2 linked regions of the Pseudovibrio sp. M1P-2-3 genome follow. The protein of the gene in region 2 interacts with the protein of the main gene of each other region in a pairwise test. Links are inferred from orthologs where the notes say so. Each region holds a gene or a part of one and is shown on either strand. Other genes may lie near its edges.

Region 1 (6,471 bases), 3.3 Mb from region 2 along the record:
GTGCCACCTGCAAAAATGTTTTTCAACATCTTCAGGGGTTGCTGGGTGTGACCAATTCTCCGAAGTCCAGTCTTCCAAAGTTACACAAACCAGATTAAATTCCCGAGCGCTTTTTACAGGATAGTGTACGAGATGAGAACGCTCTGCCATCCACAAGCCGGTGGTTTGCATCAACTCCTCAGGAATATCCCTACTGGGAACCGTGGCCCTATATGCAACTCGTCCGGTTGTGGACGCAGGAGGAAGCCCGAGAATATTTGTGCGGGTTTTAGACCAGACACCATCTGCCCCGACTAATAGCGCGTAGGCTTGTGTCTGTGACCCTTGGTTTTTGAACTTAAGGTGCAGTCCCTCGGGTGCTATATCTGCAGTGTCCAGTTTATAGCCCAAGTGCAACTGAATTGTGGGTGAGGCGAGTACCGCGTCTTTTAAAATCGACTGTAAATCTGCTCTGTGAATAACCAGATAGGGTGCCCCGTATTTGTCTTCGGCTGCTTGGCCTAGGGGGACTTTGGCAATGAGCTTGCCGTTTTTTCCGGAGGAAATGTTAATTGCGCTGGGCATAGTGGCGACAGCTTGCAATTTGGATAAAAGGCCAAGTTCTGCTAGACAGTGGCAGGCATTGGCGGACAATTGCAAGCCGGCTCCAACCTCGGAAAGTTCAGGAGCGGCTTCAAAAATATCTATTTCATAGCCTTGCTGCGCAAGGAAGAGGGCGCAGGTCATGCCGGCAACGCCCGCGCCGGCAATCGCAATTTTCTTTTGCATCCTAGCCTTTCTCGGTACTTCCGGTGTCGGCCTGATGGAACAACCGGTCTGTTTAGCTTGTAGCCGGTGTCCAGAGACTGTCGGCTGGGTCGGATTGATCCCTATTTAGGTTGCTATCATACTTATAAAGGGTTGAGCAGTAAGGGCATACAATTTCTTTTTCAGAGCCCATATCGAGAAAAATATGGGGGTGATCAAAAGGAGGTTTGGACCCAATGCACATGAATTCTTTCGCACCGATTACAATACTCTCCTGACCGCTATTGTTATGAAAGTGTGGAGTGCTGCCTTCAGCCATAAGTCATAATCTCCCAAAATTGCTAATATGGTACTTGTTGTTATTTGAGAATCGTAAGCATTCAAAATCTGGTTACGGTTATTTGAAAAGCTGGTTGTCTCGTGAATATGGTTTTGAGTGCTCTTTCCTCTCAATGCAATGGGGCTTTGATTGAATTCCTTAAATTTCCTCGGGAACTGCGTTGAAAAAATATATTCTGACTTTCTTCCTTAGTTTTTTGACACTATCTTCACGCCGATAATTCTTTCCCTACCAAGTACGAGTTAGAAGAGCATGCCAGTTTTTGACAATAATGGAATCCCGTTCGCATATCTTGATCAAGGGGAAGGTGACCCAATTATTTTGGTGCACGGTTTTGCATCCAACAAAAATGTAAACTGGGAGTACACAGGCTGGGTGGATCTTTTGGTCAAAAGTGGCCGCCGTGTTATCGCAATTGACAATCGCGGCCATGGAGAAAGTCATAAATTCTATAGTGCGGAAGATTATGGTGCTCCTTTAATGGCACAGGATGTTCTGGATTTGGTTGAGTTCCTGCAATTGGAAAAAGTTGATTTTATGGGCTATTCAATGGGAACTCGAATTTGTGCATTTTGCGCCCTTGCCCAACCCGAACGCGTGCGTTCGCTTGTTTTTGGTGGAATGGGATACGGCTTGATCAGCGGAGTGGGATCACCAGAGCCAATTATTGAAGCTCTCTTAGCTGAACGTCTTCAAGATGTAAGTAATAAAACTGGGCGGGCCTTCAGAGCGTTTGCAGAACAAACAAAGTCGGACCGCTTAGCTCTTGCAGCTTGTATGCAATCTGCTCGGAAAAAAATATCGGAACAGGATATTGCGGGCATTTCAGCGCCAGCGCTTATTGCAGTGGGTACCAAGGATGAAGTGGCCGGAGATCCTCAAGCTCTGGCAGACTTGATGCAGAGTGCGCAAGTTCTTGCGATCCCGAACAGGGACCATATGGTTGCTGTTGGAGACAAAGTTTTTAAACAGGGTGTGCTTAGCTTTTTGCAAAATTGCAATTAAGTCCCTTTTAGTATTTGACCTAAATGGGACCGGTCTAGAATGCCCTGTGTTCCCTGCAAATGTAGGTCAACAGGTTGACACTCGTAAGTTTTATGGGTGTTCTCTTGGTTAGAGTAGAAAAGTTCCTATGTTATGCAGCTAGGAACCATAAATGTGTTCACGGAGGTGCCCTGCATGACACAGCCAACAAAAAAAGCGACCAGACTGGCGATGCACGATCCTGTTTGGCAGCGTGTCAGGCTTGAGGCTGAAAAAATGGCTAAAAACGAGCCGGCTTTGGCCTCGTTTGTCTATGAGACTGTCTTGCATCATGACACTCTTGAGGATGCCATAGTTCACCGTCTGGCAGATCGTTTAGGGCATATTGTTGTATCGTCCTCTCTTATCCGCCAGACCTACAGAGAAGCTCTGGATGATGATACATTCATTTCTAATGCGTTTCGGGTTGATATTTCCGCGGTTTTGGACAGAGATCCCGCTTGTGAACGCCTCCTTGAGCCTTTGCTGTATTTTAAAGGGTTTCACGCCCTGCAAACGCACCGTTTAGCGCATTGGCTCTATAAAAAGGGGCGTGAGGATTTTGCTTTCTATTTGCAAAGTCGAAGTTCGGAAGTGTTTCAGACTGATATTCACCCAGCAGTTCCAATGGGACTCGGAATTTTCATAGATCACGGGACCGGTTTGGTTATCGGCAAAACGGCTGTCGTTGAGGATGATGTCTCTCTTCTTCAGGGGGTAACTCTTGGGGGGACTGGCAAAGAAAGCGGTGATCGCCACCCGAAAATTCGCCATGGTGTTCTGGTGGGAGCTGGCGCCAAAATTTTAGGAAATATTGAAGTGGGGCACTGTTCTCGCATAGCAGCAGGCTCCGTAGTTCTAAAACCTGTGGCACCATGCACGACAGTTGCCGGGGTCCCGGCTAAGGTTGTAGGAGAGGCTGGCTGTGATCAGCCCGCGAGAGCCATGGATCAAACACTAGGTCAAGAAAAAACAACGCAAAACAAACAAGGATAATGGGGTCAAAAGGGCTTGGCAGCACCATAAAATTCTATAGGTTTGGGGCCCATTACATTTGGAGAATGAGAAGGAGACGGCTGTGAAGCCAGACGAAATTCGGAAGCTGGAGACCTACCTGCGCAATACGTTCAAGTCTCCCGGTATTAGCGTTCGGCCACGCCCTCGCAAGGATGACTCCTGCGAAGTATATGTGGCGGATGAGTTCTTGGGCGTTATCTTCCGTGATGATGAAGATGAGGACCTTTGCTGGAACTTCCAGATGGCGATTCTGGAAATTGACGTTGAAGACCTCTAAAGGTTCAGTTTTGTTAAAAAGGGCTCCAAGTTGGAGCCCTTTTTGTGTCAATCTATTGTAACTACTGAAATTTGGGAAACCAGAGGATAAAAGGGGAGGTGACCATGCAATGTTATCAACTTGGAGATAAAAAGCCGACGTTTCCAGAAAATGGTCAGTATTGGGTGGCACCAACTGCTACATTGATTGGCGACGTTATCCTCGGAGAGGAAGCCAGTGTTTGGTTTGGCGCTATTTTGCGGGGCGACCGTGAGGCGTTACAAATTGGTTCTCGAACGAACATTCAAGATGGATGTGTCTTGCATACCGATATGGGATTCCCGCTTGAAATCGACGAAGGGGTGACCGTTGGCCATAACGCAATTTTGCACGGGTGTAAAATTGGGAAGGGCTCTTTGATTGGTATGGGCGCTACTATTCTAAATGGCGCGAAAGTTGGTCGCCATTGTATAATCGGTGCAAACTCACTTATTCCTGAAGGGAAAGAAATTCCAGATTTCTCCTTGGTCGTGGGGATTCCCGGGAAAGTTATTCGCTCGTTGCCTGAAGATATTAAAGAAACTCTTGAAGGCTCAGCCCAAGGGTATGTCGATAACTGGCGCCGCTATAAAGACGGGCTCTCTGAACTTTAGGGGTATTTTCGAGGCAAGTTCATCATTTGGATTAATGCGCATCTTTGCAGAGTGATAGCTACGTTAGTCTTCTATGGTTGCCACGGTTGTAACACGCCTATCTGAGATCGCACTCCATTTGGCGGGGTCATAGCTGGATTGGCGTTTTACAAACCGGTAAGGGGTCGAATACCAAGGCAATATCGGATCGAGTAAATTATCCAGCACCAGATCTCCAAGATCTGTACGTACTACTAAAACCGCATGTCCATCATTACTGGTATCCTTGACGACGGTTATGAGCAGCGCACTTGCGGGCCAGCCTAGCTTTATAAGAGAGCGCTGTTTTTCCAAGACATATTCTTCGCAATCACCAGCCCCAGAGGTTGGGTAAGTCCAGTACTCAGGAACCTTAAAGAGATTTTCATCAGTGGCAGGGACAATTTTCTGGTTCACTTGACGGTTAATGGAATGTAGTTGTTTCCATTTGGTTTGCGTGAGAGCCACTATTTTTGCGGTCTTTACCGTTGTGTTGCATATATGTGAGTTTTCAATACAGAAATTGACATGACCAATGGGGGGAGGGGTTTCTCCTAGCATAGGCATAAATCGGCCAATAATCGGGGAAGCGTTCACCAAGCTTGTTAGAAGAAAAAAAGTTAGAAAGGAGAAAATTAGTTGTTTAATATTAAGCACTGTAATACCTCCCCTAAAGGTTAGTTCTACAGTAAATTATTGACTTTGATTTTGGGGTAATCTGGGTGACTTAGTTTTACTAGAAGATTCTATAATTTTTATTTGTATTGTTTATTATTTTGCATAGAACTACTAAAGGCGAGGCGACTATCAGTCGCCTAAATGCTGTTCCAAGAGATCTTGATTATGAATAACTGCGAACTCTAACGCGATACCATCCTCGGTATGGCGGATGACGCGTGCTCTCATTTTCCCAATGCCTATGGAAGTTCCTGGCTCGGGTTTTAGAGAGGTCTTTATAGCTGCACCGGAAAGTGAAACATCCAAAATCCGGCACTTGTGCTTGGTGCCATCTTCTAAAATAAGACTGGTGAAGGGGTTCTTGGGAATGAAACGTTCGTGACGTCTATCTTCCGGTAAGTTAAAACGCTCTTTATTTGCCAGCCAAGTAAGCATGCCAGCAAGTTTGTCCTGTTTGCGTTCAGTTGTCTTTATTTCTAAGGCGAAGCCCCCTGAAAAAATTCTGGTAATGGTGCCTTCAACTCTTCCAATATGGTCAACGTAGATGATGACACGATCATCAACCTCGCCTGATACAGGAGCTAAAACATAGGCCCCACCTGGTGACATGTTTTTAATTTGACAAGGGTATTCTTGGCGGTTTTGCATCATGCAACGACCAAGAAGGTCAACATTGACACGAGAGAAGCGGCGCCTTTCAGGTCTACGTTCTGAGATCTTCTTGATAACTGCTGTATGCCGATTTGTCATAGTTTACTGCCCTTACCGACAAACGCACAACGAACGTTTTCCTATAATCGATTTGGGGAGGATGCTATTGGGTTAAAGTTAATAGAGTCTAACGGAATTGATATGTAACTTTTAGCTTTTCCCTCCATTAATAACGTGAAGATGGCCAACGCGTTTAATTTTCAGATTTGTTGCGATGGGGCCTACTGAAGGAGGAAAGGGATTTTGGCCCGTGGAAATGGGGGGATTCTTTCTCCATAACCGCTTACCTGTTTTTTGTTTTTGAGCAATGCATACTCTTGCGGTTTCGGGCTTTATAAGTTGCATACTTGAAATGCTATTCGTTACTAAAGGCTGGGCCCCTAACCAGCCCGGTTGTTCTATGGGTATGATACAGCCCAAAATTCGCGTGCACCCTTCGCCTCTTACAGTTAAAGGCAATAGTAGCATTTCCAAATTTACTATCTGACCGTTGTCAGTTTTTGATGTGATTTCTAAAAAGGCGGGCACTCTTTTTTTCGTAACTGATTGTAAGGATGCTGATATGGTATGCGTATCCTCCCCATTCCACATATTTAGGAACTCACGGCCTCGCAATTCTTTGCAAAATAAAGAGCATAGGCGCGTTCCTGCTAGGCGATAGCGATAGGAGTCTGCATTCCTCATTTCGAGGATAAACGTATCTCTTAAGAGTGCTTTAATTGCAGAAGGCTGGATGTCCCCCCTTTCGGGAGTTTTGCGTTGGCCACGCAATTCGTTCCAGTAATCAAAGAGTTGACATGTAGAGCCGTGTTTCATGATCCCCCAACAGAGTTTGTGTTTAGCCGCTACTTGGGACTCGCTGAACCAGTTTCCTGTCTATTGATAGTTTTCTCCATCCACCCGTCGGGGGTGGGCAAGATTTGGGGAGCAATCTTGCAGTAGGAAATCACGTTAAGAAAAAACTGGTGAACTGGCGGATTTTGCAAAAACGGGGCAGGGTGTGTATTTGCAAGTCATGAGAAATTTTT
Region 2 (3,281 bases):
CCCTGTGGCTTTTTGCTAGTGACCGCGCAGACTATCTGGTTCTTGAAGTGGGGCTTGGCGGAAAGCTTGATGCAACAAATGTCATTAATACCCCCTTAGTCAGCGTGATAACCCCCATCGCCAAAGACCACGAGAACTTCTTAGGAAATAACCTAGAGGACATCGCGAAAGAAAAAGCAGGGATCATAAAGCGGGGGCGACCTATTGTTAGTGCACAGCAGACCAATGCGCCCCACAGGGTGATCGAAAGACAGGCACAAAGGTGCCAAGCACAAATCTATTTCTCCGGACAGGAGTTTGTCTGCTGGGAGGAGGGAGGACGTCTGGTTTATCAAGATGAGCAGGGACTCTTGGAGTTCTCCATGCCCAAACTTGCCGGACACCATCAGGTCGATAATGCTGGCCTTGCAATTGCAGCGTTGAGAACAACAGGTCTTCTGTCAGACATCGATGAACAGCAATCATGCGAGAAAGCTCTGCGCAAGGCAAAGTGGCCAGCCCGCCTGCAACCCCTTTACAAGGGAGATCTTCTCAAACTTCTTCCCGAGTCGACCGAGATATGGATAGATGGGGGACATAACCCTCAGGCTGGTGAGGTCATCTCGTCATTTCTTGCTGATTTGGAAGAAAAGGCTCCAAAGCCCGTCTTTCTGGTGAGCGGAATGATGCAAACCAAAGATCCGATCGGATTCTACCAGTGTTTTGAAGGTTTGGTCAGTCATGTCTATTGCATTCCGCTTTCTTCAACAAATGCTGGTCGCCCACCTGAGGAAATAAAAGCCTTTGCCAAGGCCGCCCGCCTGAAAGCATCTCAGTTTTCAACTCTCTCAGAAGCTTTGACTGACTTGAACAAGAAGCTGGAGAAACTTGACCAGCCTGCTCGTATCCTGTTTTGTGGCTCTTTGTATCTGGCCGGTGAGCTCCTCAAGCTCAATGGAACTCCACCAGAATAAAATTCATTTCGATATAGAAATAACATAGGAAAAGAGGGGGGTACCCCTCTTTTCTGGTCCTTCAATTATTCCATGCCTTCAAACAGCGCGGTTGATAAGTACCGCTCCGCAAAACTTGGAATAATGACGACAATATTCTTGCCCACCATTTCCTCACGTTGTCCGACTTCAATCGCCGCAGATAAAGCTGCGCCGGAAGAAATCCCAACTGGAATACCTTCGGTCCGTGCGACTTCCCGAGCCAGTTCGAAAGCTCTCTCATTTTCCACTGTAACAACTTCATCGTAAACAGAAGTGTCCAGAACAGCAGGAGCAAAGCCTGCACCGATACCTTGAATCTTATGGGGACCCGGTTCACCGCCAGACAGAACAGGACTAGCCGAAGGCTCTACCGCAACAACATGTAGATCAGGATTCTTTTTCTTCAAAACCTGCGACACACCGGTAATGGTCCCGCCTGTCCCAATTCCCGAAACAAACGCATCCACATTGCCACTGGTATCATTCCAGATTTCTTCCGCAGTCGTCTTGCGGTGAATTTCTGGGTTGGCAGGGTTTTCAAACTGCTGCGGAATAACAGAATCCGGTATCTGCGTGCACAATTCATCTGCCTTAGCAATTGCGCCCTTCATGCCCTTTGCTCCCTCGGTCAAAACGAGTTCTGCTCCCAAGAGCTTGAGCATCTTACGCCGTTCAACCGACATGGTTTCAGGCATAACAAGGATAAGACGGTATCCTTTCGAAGCAGCGACAAAAGCAAGAGCAATTCCGGTATTACCAGAGGTCGGCTCAATAAGAGTTGTTTGACCTGGGCTTATTTTACCTGCTTCCTCCATCGCCTCAACCATGGCGACACCAATGCGGTCTTTCACGCTGGAGATCGGATTAAAGAACTCTAGTTTGGCTAGAATATTTGCCTTAACTCCATGCTTTGTAGCTAAGCGATCCAAACGAACAATTGGTGTATTGCCGATTGTTTCGGTGATAGAAGAATAAATTTTGCCGCGGCCAGCTGCTGAAGCACTCATCGAAATCCTCCAAGTTTATTATTAGATCAATCTAGGTGATACAAATTATCTTGAATGCACTTTAGGACGCATATTTGAATGAGGCTAGGCTAGATAAATAGTAAAACCAAACCAAAAAGAAATTTACTACCAGAACCGGCTATAAATTTAGAAATACATGCCCATTAAAGTAGATATTAGAATTCTATAATAAGTGTAAAAGCCTCGGAAGCTCCCTCATATCTGAAAAAGGCGTAGCTCCAGAACCGATGACTTGCTCTTGATCCAAAAAAGAATTCTGCATATACGCCAAGACACTCATGCCTGCGGCCTTTGCCCCGACTATGCCCGCCATACTATCTTCTATGACAACGCACTGATCGGGAGTGTATCCCATTTCACGGGCCGCATAGAGGAACACATCGGGCGCGGGCTTACCATTTTCAACATCTTGAGCGGAATAGAGAACCTCTTGAAAATATTTAAGTAAACCAGCTGCCCCAAGCGTGGTGTGCATTTTTGCATAGCTTCCGGAGGAGGCAACACAAAAGGGAACAGAGCACTCTTTCAATCTCAATATCTGGCCTTCAATATTCGCGATAGGGTCTATGCCTTTTTGAAATGCCTTTATATCCGCTTGCCGAACCTGATCGATCCAGTTGATAGGCAGAAGACAAGCTGAAAGCGTTTCCAGCTCTCCCTTCACAGCCCCTAAAGACAACCCCTGAAAGCGTCTTTGGCACTCCTCAGGGGACAGGTCTAACCCCAAGTCCTCAGCAAATCTTGATAGGATTTCATTGGCAATCGTTTCGGTATCTACCAAAACACCGTCACAATCAAAAATTACCAATCTTGGAGGCATGATGAGTTACTCCCAATAAGACCTTAAGGCATTGAGACGTTTCATTGAAACAGCTCAATGCCTTAACCTGTTGTTTAGGCGCGTATCTTTAACCGAAAACCGTCATCCACTTTTCGGCGATACACTCTAGTGACTTCCAGAGGAACCGAAGCCGCCAGTTCCCCGATCTGTCTCATCCAGTTCGGTCACTTCCTCAGTTGCCATTTGAACAACAGGAGCAATTACCATTTGAGCTATCCGCATACCGCGTTCAATTATGAAAGGCTTCCTTCCGTGATTAATGAGGATCACCTTCACTTCACCACGATAATCAGAATCGACAGTTCCAGGGGAGTTCAGCACTGTCACTGCGTGTTTTGCTGCCAAACCAGAGCGAGGACGAACTTGCCCCTCAAACCCTCTAGGTATCTCCATTGATAAGCCTGTCTCAATCAAAGCATGCTCGCCGGGCAATAGTTC

Evidence for each region. Proteins that work in one complex are often made in the same cells at the same time.
Region 1: the proteins of cysK (region 2) and cysE interact in binary tests that used the Escherichia coli proteins (3 or more experiments, as listed by UniProt). The link is inferred for Pseudovibrio sp. M1P-2-3 from one-to-one orthologs.

The regions. Positions count from the first base shown.
Region 1 is NZ_JARRCW010000001.1:1,202,716-1,209,186, forward strand. Bases 1,288-4,186 are described here. They hold cysE (serine O-acetyltransferase), read left to right. Parts: upstream 1,288-2,266; coding sequence 2,267-3,106; downstream 3,107-4,186. Other genes in these bases: P6574_RS05360 (alpha/beta fold hydrolase), read left to right, coding at 1,340-2,092; P6574_RS05370 (DUF3126 family protein), read left to right, coding at 3,189-3,404; P6574_RS05375 (gamma carbonic anhydrase family protein), read left to right, coding at 3,509-4,036; P6574_RS05380 (transglutaminase-like cysteine peptidase), read right to left, coding at 4,100-4,186. In the rest of the region: P6574_RS05350 (FAD-dependent monooxygenase), read right to left, coding at 1-768; P6574_RS05355 (zinc-finger domain-containing protein), read right to left, coding at 821-1,066; more of P6574_RS05380, read right to left, coding at 4,187-4,621; P6574_RS05385 (PilZ domain-containing protein), read right to left, coding at 4,862-5,482; P6574_RS05390 (PAS domain-containing protein), read right to left, coding at 5,594-6,259.
Region 2 is NZ_JARRCW010000001.1:4,541,685-4,544,965, reverse strand. What follows is about bases 1-2,980. They hold cysK (cysteine synthase A), read right to left. Parts: upstream 1,982-2,980; coding sequence 1,019-1,981; downstream 1-1,018. Other genes in these bases: dut (dUTP diphosphatase), read right to left, coding at 2,949-2,980; P6574_RS20065 (HAD family hydrolase), read right to left, coding at 2,166-2,822; P6574_RS20075 (bifunctional folylpolyglutamate synthase/dihydrofolate synthase), read left to right, coding at 1-953. In the rest of the region: more of dut, read right to left, coding at 2,981-3,281.